DNA from 2 places in the Streptomyces sp. NPDC048002 genome. Region 1 is predicted to be linked to the other one. Evidence: riboswitches for the same ligand, from Rfam matches in the RefSeq annotation. Region 1 holds a riboswitch; the other holds the start of a gene.
The links. A riboswitch is a leader RNA that binds a small molecule or an ion and turns the genes downstream of it on or off. The one in region 1 is predicted to bind thiamine pyrophosphate.

Region 1 (5,057 bases):
CTACATCCGCAGCCTCTTCTAGGAGCTGAGGTAGTGCCCAGGCACCGGGCCGCGGTCGGCGCCTGGGCACCTTCCGCCGCCGCGCGTCTGCACATCAGCGCGTCGCGGCCTCTCGTCCGACCCCGGCTTCTTCCGAGGGAAATGCCATGCACTCCGCCCCCGAAGCACCCTCCGCAGTGAAGACCCTGTGGGCCTCGCCTTTCTGCTTCATTGCCGCGGCTTTCGTCGCGTTCAACATGATCGGCCACCACTCCGCGGGCTGGGCTCTGATGGCCGCCGGACTCCTCGGCCCTCTCGCCGCTCTCGTCTGGGGAGCGGTCCGGCGCGAGCGACCCGACTCATTCGTGATCGTCCCGCTGGGAGCAATGGTCCTGTTCACCGTGCTCTTCGGCATCAATGAGGGCTTTCCCTGGTCCTGACGCCTCCGTCGGGACCATCCCGAGAGCGCGCGGACGCCGAAAAGGGGCGAGCGATCGTTCGCATGAGCAACGATCAAGGCGGCCTCGTGACGCCGGCTGCCCTGATGGTCCACCTGCTCCAGACGGCAGTGGGGACGCGGAAGGGACCCGCCCGTGCGTCGGGTGCGGGTCGCCTCCGTGTCCCCTGGTGGTCGGCCTCAGTCGGCCAACGGCAGATACAGCCGATTGCCGAGGGACGCGAACTCCCTGGACTTCTCCAGCATCCCGGACTCGACCTCCTCGGGCGTCGCCCCGGCCTCTCCGCCGAACTGCTCCGTGATGCTCCTGCTGATCTTCATCGAGCAGAACTTCGGCCCGCACATGGAACAGAAGTGCGCCGTCTTGGCCGGCTCCGCGGGCAGGGTCTCGTCGTGGAACTCCCGCGCCGTGTCCGGGTCGAGGGCCAGGTTGAACTGATCCTCCCAGCGGAACTCGAAGCGCGCGTCCGACAGGGCGTCGTCCCAGTCCTGGGCTCCCGGGTGCCCCTTGGCGAGGTCCGCCGCATGAGCCGCGATCTTGTAGGTGATGACGCCGGTCTTGACGTCGTCGCGGTTGGGCAGGCCCAGGTGCTCCTTGGGCGTGACGTAGCAGAGCATCGCCGTACCCCACCAGGCGATCATCGCCGCGCCGATGCCCGACGTGATGTGGTCGTAGGCCGGCGCCACGTCCGTCGTGAGCGGGCCGAGCGTGTAGAACGGGGCCTCCTCGCAGATCTCCTGCTGAAGGTCGATGTTCTCCTTGATCTTGTGCATCGGGACGTGGCCCGGACCCTCGATCATGGTCTGCACGTTGTGGCTCTTCGCGATCCGGTTGAGCTCCCCGAGCGTCCTCAACTCCGCGAACTGCGCCTTGTCGTTGGCGTCCGCGATCGAGCCGGGCCGCAGCCCGTCGCCGAGCGAGTACGTGACGTCGTAGGCGGCGAGGATCTCGCAGAGTTCCTCGAAGTTCTCGTACAGGAAGCTCTCCTTGTGGTGCGCGAGGCACCACGCGGCCATGATCGAGCCACCGCGCGAGACGATTCCGGTCTTGCGGTTCGCGGTCAGCGGCACGTACGGCAGACGCACACCCGCGTGGACGGTCATGTAGTCCACGCCCTGCTCGGCCTGCTCGATGACCGTGTCCTTGTAGATCTCCCAGGTCAGTTCCTCGGCCTTGCCGTCGACCTTCTCCAGGGCCTGGTAGAGCGGCACCGTGCCGATGGGGACGGGGGAGTTGCGCAGCACCCACTCACGGGTGGTGTGGATGTTTCGGCCGGTGGAGAGGTCCATGACCGTGTCGGCACCCCAGCGGGTCGCCCAGGTCATCTTCTCCACCTCCTCCTCGATGGAGGAAGTCACCGCGGAGTTGCCGATGTTGGCGTTGACCTTCACCAGGAATCGCTTGCCGATGATCATCGGCTCGATCTCCGGGTGGTTGACGTTGGCGGGCAGCACCGCCCGCCCGGCCGCGATCTCCTCACGGACCACCTCGGGTGAGACGTTCTCACGGATGGCCACGTACTCCATCTCGGGCGTGATCTCGCCCCGGCGGGCATAGGCGAGCTGCGTGACCACCTGGCCGTCCCGTCCCCTGCGGGGCAGGCGCGGGCGGCCCGGGAAGACCGCGTCCAGGTTGCGCAATCCGCCGCGCGGAGCCGTGTGCTTGATCCCGTCGTCCTCCGGGCGGACCGGACGGCCCGCGTACTCCTCCGTGTCGCCACGGGCGATGATCCAGTTCTCCCGCAGCGGGGGCAGCCCCCGGCGGACATCGGTGTCGACGAACGGATCGGTGTACGGGCCCGAGGTGTCGTACAGCGTGACGGACTGCCCGTTGGTGAGGTGCACCTGACGGACCGGCACACGGAGATCGGGGCGCGAGCCCTCGACGTACCCCTTGTGCCAGCCGATGGACTTCCCGTTCTCCCCGCCCGACGAACCGTTCGACGAGCCATTCGTCGACCCGTGCGACGACCCCTCGGCCGAGCCGTCGGTCGAGCCGTTCGTCGCGTTCTGCGCGGAGGCAGGCGTGCGTGCGTCCTTGATGGTCATAAGACCTACTCCCTACGCCGGCATTACCCGGTAACAGGTTCGGCGGTCGACGCAGCGATGTCCGTCTGCCGATGTCCCGTGTGCAACGTCACTCACAGGTGATGTTCCACGTGAAACATGGCTGGGACGGAGGTCAGCGCCCTCTCAGCCCGGTGCTCCGAGCTCCCGCGTGTACAAAGGTGACTCCACGCTAGCGTCAATTCGGGCGCGCTGAACAGGGGGCCTCTGTCGTTCTTGCGATGATCGGTCGGTGACCTCGACGCATGAACCTCCCTTCCCACCGCCCGAGCCCCCGCGCGGCCCCGGTTCCGGCTCCACCGGCGGTGGCAGTGGCGGTGACGACCATGGACATGGGCACGGCCATTCCCACAGTCATTCCCATGGCCCCGCGGCTCCGGTCTCCAAGCACCTGCGAAAGGTGATCGCGGCCGTCCTGATCCCGTTCGCCACGGCGGTGGTGGTCGGGCTCGTGGTGCTGTGGCCCGGCGGCGCGCCTCCGCACGAACGCACCGGCGTGGGCTTCGACCGGCAGACCCAGGAAGCCACCGTCACCAAGGTCGAGAGCGTCAGCTGCGAGTCGGTGAACGCCTCGGGCGTGCCCCCGACCGGCGACACCTCCACCGCCGAGGGGTCCACCGCACAGCAGCAGGCCGACGCCGAGACCTGCAAGAAGGCGACGGTCCGGGTCGACACCGGCAAGGACAAGGGCCGCACCTTCACGGAGATCGTGCAGCCCGACCAGTCCCGGCAGCTGCACGAGGGTGAGAAGGTCATCGTCGCCTACGAGCCCTCGGCGCCCAAGGACCTCCAGTACGCGGTCACCGACGTCAACCGCCGGGTCCCCATGGCCGTGCTCGCCGGCATCTTCGCGCTCGTGGTCGTGCTGGTGGGCCGGATGCGCGGCGTGATGGCGCTGATCGCGCTCGCCATCAGCTTCCTGGTGCTGACCCTGTTCATCCTGCCCGCCATCCTCCAGGGATCGAATCCCCTGATCGTGGCGGTGGTCGGATCCAGCGCCATCATGCTGATCGCGCTCTACATGTGCCATGGCCTGTCGGCGCGAACATCCGTGGCGGTACTCGGCACGCTGATGTCCCTGCTGCTGATCGGCATTCTGGGCTCTGTCTTCATCGACTGGGCCGCGCTGACCGGCAACACGGACGACAACACCGGTCTGATCCACGGGCTGTACCCCGAGATCGACATGAGCGGCCTGCTGCTCGCCGGCATCATCATCGGTTCGCTCGGTGTCCTGGACGATGTGACGGTCACGCAGACCTCGGCCGTCTGGGAACTCCACGCGGCGAGCCCCGCCATGGGCCGGCGCGAGCTGTACCGGGCCGCCATCCGGATCGGCCGCGACCACATCGCGTCGGTGGTCAACACCCTGGTCCTCGCCTACGCCGGCGCCGCGCTGCCCTTGCTGCTGCTCTTCACGATCGCGGAGAGCAGTGTGGGCACGGTCGCCAACAGCGAGCTGGTGGCGGAGGAGATCGTGCGCACGCTGGTCGGCTCGATCGGTCTGGTCGCCTCGGTGCCGCTCACCACGGCTCTTGCCGCACTGGTGGTCTCGGCGGACCGCCCCGAGCGGCAGCTCGCGGCGGCGGGCGGCCCGCCGGCTCCGGCGCGCGGCGGGCGGGGGCGGCGCCGGAAGCGGTGACGGCGGGAGCGCTGAGCCCCGTGCGGGCGGGGCTCGTCCCTCTTTCCCGGGCCGGGGGGCATCGATCCGGGAAGAACCGTCGATCCCGGAAGAAGCGTTACTGCACAACCCGCTGGGCCCTGCTGAAGCGTTACGGCGACCGCCACGCGCCCTGCCGCACCGTTCAGCCCGCGCTCTGCTCCTCCGCCAGGATGCGGTCCAGGGCCTCGTCGAGGCTGGCGTCGAAGTCGGACAGCGCTCCCTCCTGGCCCAGCGGAACGAGCTTGTCGGTGCGGTCGAGGAAGGCCACGAGCGGCGCCGAGGAGGACCGGAACAACGCGTGGTCGCCGCCGACCTGAAGCCGGATCAGAACGTCCCCGAGCGACTCGGGGTCGGCGGGCGCGACCCGGACATCGCCCTCGCCGCACGGCCGGCCGACCCCGTCGATCAGCAGCTCACGCCCGAACGCCCAGGTGACCGGGGCGTCCCCGGGCAGATGGAAGGTCAGCCGCACCGCATAGGGATCAGAGGTCTCGTACCGCAACTCCACCGGGATCCGGAAGGAGAGCTCCTCGGAGACGAGAAAGTTCATCATGACCTCTGCCTGCACGGACTCACCCATCATCTACCCCGTCGTCTGCGGTCGAATTGGCCAGGAAAGATCCCCCTGACGTTGATGGAATCTTGCTTAAAGTGCGCGACAGATCACAAGGAGTGAGTTTTCAGATACTGATAGAGATCGCCAGTGATCCCAGGTGCTGCCCGATTTCGCCCTGCAATTGCTGAGCCGCGGCCATCAAACGGTCGGCCTGATGCGCCGGAAGGGAGATGGCCAGGGTCGCCGCGGTGTTACCCAAAGTGATCGGAATGGCGGCGCAGACCGTGCCGAGCGCGTACTCCTGACGCTCGATCACCACCTCCATGCGCTGCATT
Region 2 (5,057 bases), on a different contig from region 1:
CGAACTGCTCGGCGATGTCGGGGAGGGTGAGCCAGGCGGGGACGAGAGCATCGATCTTTGCGTCAATCTCGGTCACGGTTACCAGCCTGCCATCCCGCACTGACATCAGGAAGCCGGGCCGGTCCGGACCGCCCGTCACGGGCTCAGGCGGTGGCCGCCTTCAGGGGCCGCGCCGGGTCCACCAGCAGGCCGGGGTCCATGCGGGTGCCCGCCTCGATCAGCCGCCGCCCCTGGGCCAGGTCCCGGGGCCGCCCCACCGCCAGCAGGGCGACCAGCCGGCCCTCGCGCAGCCAGCAGACCGTCCAGGCCGGGCCGACGGGGTCGCCCCGCCACACGGCGGTGTCGGCCGAGGCGTGGTGACCGGCGTACTGGACGAACCGCCCGAACTGCTCGGACCAGAAGTAGGGCACCGGGTCGTAGGCCACGGGGGCCTCGCCGATGATGTCGGCGGCGACCGTGCGCGGGCCCTGGAGGGCGTTGTCCCAGTGGTGCACCAGGAGGCGCTCGCCGTACCGGCCTGAGGGGAAGGACGCGCAGTCGCCGACGGCCCAGACGTCCGCCACCGAGGTCCGCAGCCGGTCGTCGGCCACCACCTCGCCGTGCTCGCCCAGCTCGACGCCGGAGCCGGCCAGCCAGCCGGTGGCGGGTCGGGCGCCGATGCCGACCACCACCGCGCCCGCGGGCAGCCGGGTGCCGTCGTCGAGGACGACCTCGCCGGGCTCGACGTGCGCCACCCGCGCACCGGTGCGCAGCTCGGCTCCGCTGTCGGCGTACCAGGCGGTCATGGGCGCGGCGACCTCGGCGGGCAGGGCGCCCGCGAGCGGCCGGTCCGCGGCCTCCACGACGGTGACCGAGCAGCCGGCCTCGCGTGCGGCGGTGGCGAACTCGGCGCCGATCCAGCCCGCGCCGACGACCACGATGTCGTGCTGCCGGGCGAGGACCGGCCGCAGCCGCTCGGCGTCGTCCAGGGTGCGCAGCAGATGCACGCCCGGGACACCGTCGGCCCCGGGCAGGCGAATCGGTTCGGCACCGGTGGCGACGACCAGGACGTCGTAGGCGACCGGCCCCTGCTCGGTGTCGATCTCGTGGTCGGCCGGGCGCAGGCCCAGCACCTCGCGGCCCAGGAGCAGTTCGATGCCCAGGGCCTCGAAGTCCACGTCGAAGGCGGAGCCCTCGGCCTTGCCGAGCAGCACGGCCTTGGACAGGGGCGGCCGGTCGTAGGGCTGGTGCGGCTCGGCGCCGATCAGCGTCACCGTGCCCGTGAAACCCTGCTCTCGCAGGGCGACCGCGGTCTGCACCCCGGCCATGCCGGCGCCGACCACCACCACCCGTCGCTGCGACATCGTCGTCTGCTCGCTCACCTGATCACCATAGACAACTGACAATTTGTCAGTCAGCCGTCGTGCCGCGTGACCTGCTCCACAACGCTGGTCCCGCTCCCCGGCTGGGACTCCCACTCCCAGGTCTCCTCCAGCCGCACCCGCCCGTCGGGCAGCTCCACCACCGTCGACACGCAGTGCCCCGACGACGTCGTGCCGTCCCGCTTGAGCTGCACGTACCGGAAGTCCAGCCGGTCACCCTCCCGGGTACCCACCAGATGCCCGCGTACGACATCCCCACCCGCGTACTCGGCCCAGATCTCGCCGCCCTTCTCGTGGTAGGCGAACCGGGTCCGGGTGCCCACCTGGCCCGGAGCCTGGTCGGCGACGGGGGCGAGGACGAGGCCGTCGAGCGAGCGGGACATGGCGGGAGGCTCCCTTACAGAGGACCGGAACCAGCGGTTAGGGTGGCCAACGTAAAGCACACGCGGGAGCCCGGACGCACCGGGCTGAGAGGGAGGCTGGCGGCCTCCGACCGTACGAACCTGATCCGGGTCATGCCGGCGAAGGGAGGGGCTGGACACCCATGTCGCCCACGCGTTCGACAGACGTCCTCGTCCTGGGGGGCGGAATCATCGGCCTGGTCACGGCGTGGCGGGCCGCGCAACGCGGGTTCACCACGGCCGTGGTGGACCCCGAGCCGGGCGGCGGCGCCGCCCGGGTGGCGGCCGGCATGCTGGCCGCCGTCACCGAACTGCACTACGGCGAGCAGACCCTGCTGGGCCTGAACCTCGCCTCCGCGCGCCGCTACCCGGAGTTCGCCGCCGAACTGACCGACCTCACCGGCCAGGACCTCGGCTACCGGCAGTGCGGCACGCTCGCCGTCGCGCTGGACGCCGACGACCGCGCGCACCTGCGCGAACTGCACGCCCTGCAGACCGAGTCGGGGCTCGACTCCGAGTGGCTGTCCGGACGGGACTGCCGGCGTCTGGAGCCGATGCTCGCGCCGGGCGTGCGCGGCGGGCTCCGGGTGGACGGCGACCACCAGATCGACCCGCGCCGGCTCGCCCGGGCGCTGGTGACCGCCTGCGAACGGGCGGGCGTGGTCTTCCACCGGGCGTGGGCGGCCGCTCTGACCGTCACGGGCGGCCGGGCCGCGGGCTGCGCGACCGAGGACGGGACGGCGCTTCCCGCGGGGCAGGTGGTCCTCGCCGCCGGCAGCCTCAGCGGGCGCCTGGCGGGCGTCCCCCCGGAGGTCATGCCCCCGGTGCGGCCCGTGAAGGGGCAGGTGCTGCGGCTGACCGTGCCCCGGCGGAACCCGCCGTTCCTGAGCCGGACCGTGCGCGCGGTGGTGCGCGGCAGCCAGGTCTACCTGGTGCCCCGCGAGAACGGCGAACTGGTCGTCGGCGCGACCAGCGAGGAGCTCGGCTGGGACACCACGGTGACCGCGGGCGGCGTGTACGAGCTGCTGCGCGACGCGCACGAACTGATGCCGGGCATCACCGAGCTGCCCCTGACGGAGACCCGCGCGGGCCTGCGCCCCGGGACCCCCGACAACGCGCCGCTGCTCGGCCCGACGGCGCTGGACGGCCTGCACCTGGCCACCGGGCACTACCGCAACGGCGTCCTGCTCACCCCGGTCACCGGCGACGCACTCGCGCACGCCCTGACCACCGGTGAACTCACCGACGAGGCCCGTCCGTTCAGCCCGAACCGGTTCGCACTCCAGGAGCAGCCCGTATGAACATCTCCGTCAACGGGGAGCGGCGGCGGATCGAGCCGGGCACGGCCCTCGACACGCTGGTGCGCTCCCTCACCGCGGCGCCCACCGGGGTGGCCGCCGCGCTCAACGAGACCGTCGTCCCGCGCGCCGAGTGGCCCGCGACGTCCCTCAGCGAGGGGGACCGCGTCGAGGTCCTCACCGCCGTCCAAGGAGGCTGACCCATGGCCGACGATCCCTTCCTCCTCGGCGGTACGGCCTTCTCGTCCCGGCTGATCATGGGCACCGGCGGAGCGCCGAGCCTGGACGTGCTGGAGCGGGCCCTGACGGCGTCCGGCACCGAACTGACGACGGTCGCGATGCGCCGCGTGGACGCCTCGGTGCACGGCTCGGTGCTGTCGGTGCTGGAGCGCCTCGGCATCCGCGTCCTGCCGAACACGGCGGGCTGCTTCACCGCCGGCGAGGCCGTGCTCACCGCCCGCCTGGCCCGCGAGGCGCTCGGCACCTCCCTGGTCAAGCTGGAGGTCATCGCCGACGAGCGGACCCTGCTGCCGGACCCGATCGAGCTGCTGGACGCGGCGGAGACCCTGGTGGACGACGGTTTCACCGTGCTCCCGTACACCAACGACGACCCGGTGCTGGCGCGGAGGCTGGAGGACGTGGGCTGCGCGGCGATCATGCCGCTGGGCTCGCCGATCGGTTCCGGGCTCGGCATCCGCAACCCGCACAACTTCCAGCTGATCGTGGAGCACGCGCGCGTGCCGGTGATCCTGGACGCGGGGGCCGGCACGGCCTCGGACGCGGCGCTCGCGATGGAGCTGGGGTGCGCGGGTGTGATGCTCGCCTCGGCCGTCACGCGCGCGAAGCAGCCGGTGCTGATGGCGGACGCGATGCGGCACGCGGTGGAGGCGGGCCGGCTGGCGTACCGGGCGGGACGCATCCCGCGCCGCCATTTCGCCGAGGCGTCCTCCCCGGTGGCCGGGACGGCTGTGCTGGACCCGGAGCGTCCCGCGTTCTGACCGACGGCGTGCGTTGCGTCACAGGACGGCTTCAGTACCGCCCCTGTTCCGGTCCGAGCGGCGGGCCTGTCGGTCCCGGCTCGTAGACTCGCCTGCGTGGATACGACCCTTCAGGACCCGCTGGTCGGGCATGTGCTCGACGGCCGCTACCGCGTAGAGGCGCGGATCGCCGTCGGTGGGATGGCCACGGTCTACCGCGCCGTGGACACCCGGCTCGACCGGGTGCTCGCGCTGAAGGTGATGCACCCCGGACTCGCGGCCGACGCCACGTTCGTCGACCGGTTCATCCGGGAGGCCAAGTCCGTCGCGCGCCTCGCCCACCCGAACGTGGTGCAGGTCTTCGACCAGGGCACCGACGGGTCGTACGTGTATCTCGCGATGGAGTACATCGCCGGCTGCACCCTGCGGGACGTGCTGCGCGAGCGCGGGGCGCTCCAGCCGCGGGCCGCCCTGGACATCCTGGAACCGGTGCTCGCCGCGCTCGGCGCCGCGCACCGGGCCGGGTTCGTGCACCGGGACATGAAGCCGGAGAACGTCCTCATAGGGGACGACGGCCGGGTCAAGGTCGCCGACTTCGGGCTGGTGCGCTCGGTGGACTCGGTCACCAGCACCACCGGAGCCGTCCTCGGCACCGTCTCCTACCTGGCGCCCGAGCAGATCGACCAGCCCGGCATCGCCGACGCCCGGGTCGACGTGTACGCCTGCGGTGTCGTCCTGTACGAGATGCTCACCGGCGAGAAGCCGCACGACGGGGACTCCCCCGCGATCGTGCTCTACAAGCACCTGCACGAAAACGTCCCGCCGCCCTCGGCCGCCGTGCCGGGCCTGGCCTACGAGCTGGACGAGCTGGTCGCCTCGGCCACCGCGCGCACCCCGGAGGTCCGCCCGTACGACGCGGTCGCCCTGCTCGCCGAGGCCCGCCGGACCCGGGCCGCGCTCAGCGAGGAGCAGCTGGACGCGCTGCCCCCGCAGGCGCTGGCCGCCGAGCACGACAACGCC

Region 2: linked by a shared signal. The riboswitch ahead of thiO (glycine oxidase ThiO) and the one ahead of thiC (phosphomethylpyrimidine synthase ThiC) in region 1 are both predicted to bind thiamine pyrophosphate.

The regions. Positions count from the first base shown of each region.
Region 1 covers NZ_JBEZNL010000008.1:186,218-191,274, forward strand. Annotated here, with positions in the region: gene AB0E07_RS14025 (hypothetical protein) at 1-22, shown strand, start outside; gene AB0E07_RS14030 (hypothetical protein) at 147-419, shown strand; gene thiC (phosphomethylpyrimidine synthase ThiC) at 617-2,485, opposite strand; TPP riboswitch at 2,478-2,664, opposite strand; gene AB0E07_RS14040 (YibE/F family protein) at 2,736-4,145, shown strand; gene AB0E07_RS14045 (SsgA family sporulation/cell division regulator) at 4,309-4,746, opposite strand; gene AB0E07_RS14050 (IclR family transcriptional regulator C-terminal domain-containing protein) at 4,847-5,057, opposite strand, start outside.
Region 2 covers NZ_JBEZNL010000001.1:161,949-167,005, forward strand. Annotated here, with positions in the region: gene AB0E07_RS00725 (Rv2175c family DNA-binding protein) at 1-76, opposite strand, end outside; gene AB0E07_RS00730 (FAD-dependent oxidoreductase) at 144-1,343, opposite strand; gene AB0E07_RS00735 (hypothetical protein) at 1,394-1,744, opposite strand; TPP riboswitch at 1,797-1,908, shown strand; gene thiO (glycine oxidase ThiO) at 1,906-3,063, shown strand; gene thiS (sulfur carrier protein ThiS) at 3,060-3,260, shown strand; gene AB0E07_RS00750 (thiazole synthase) at 3,264-4,058, shown strand; gene pknB (Stk1 family PASTA domain-containing Ser/Thr kinase) at 4,155-5,057, shown strand, end outside.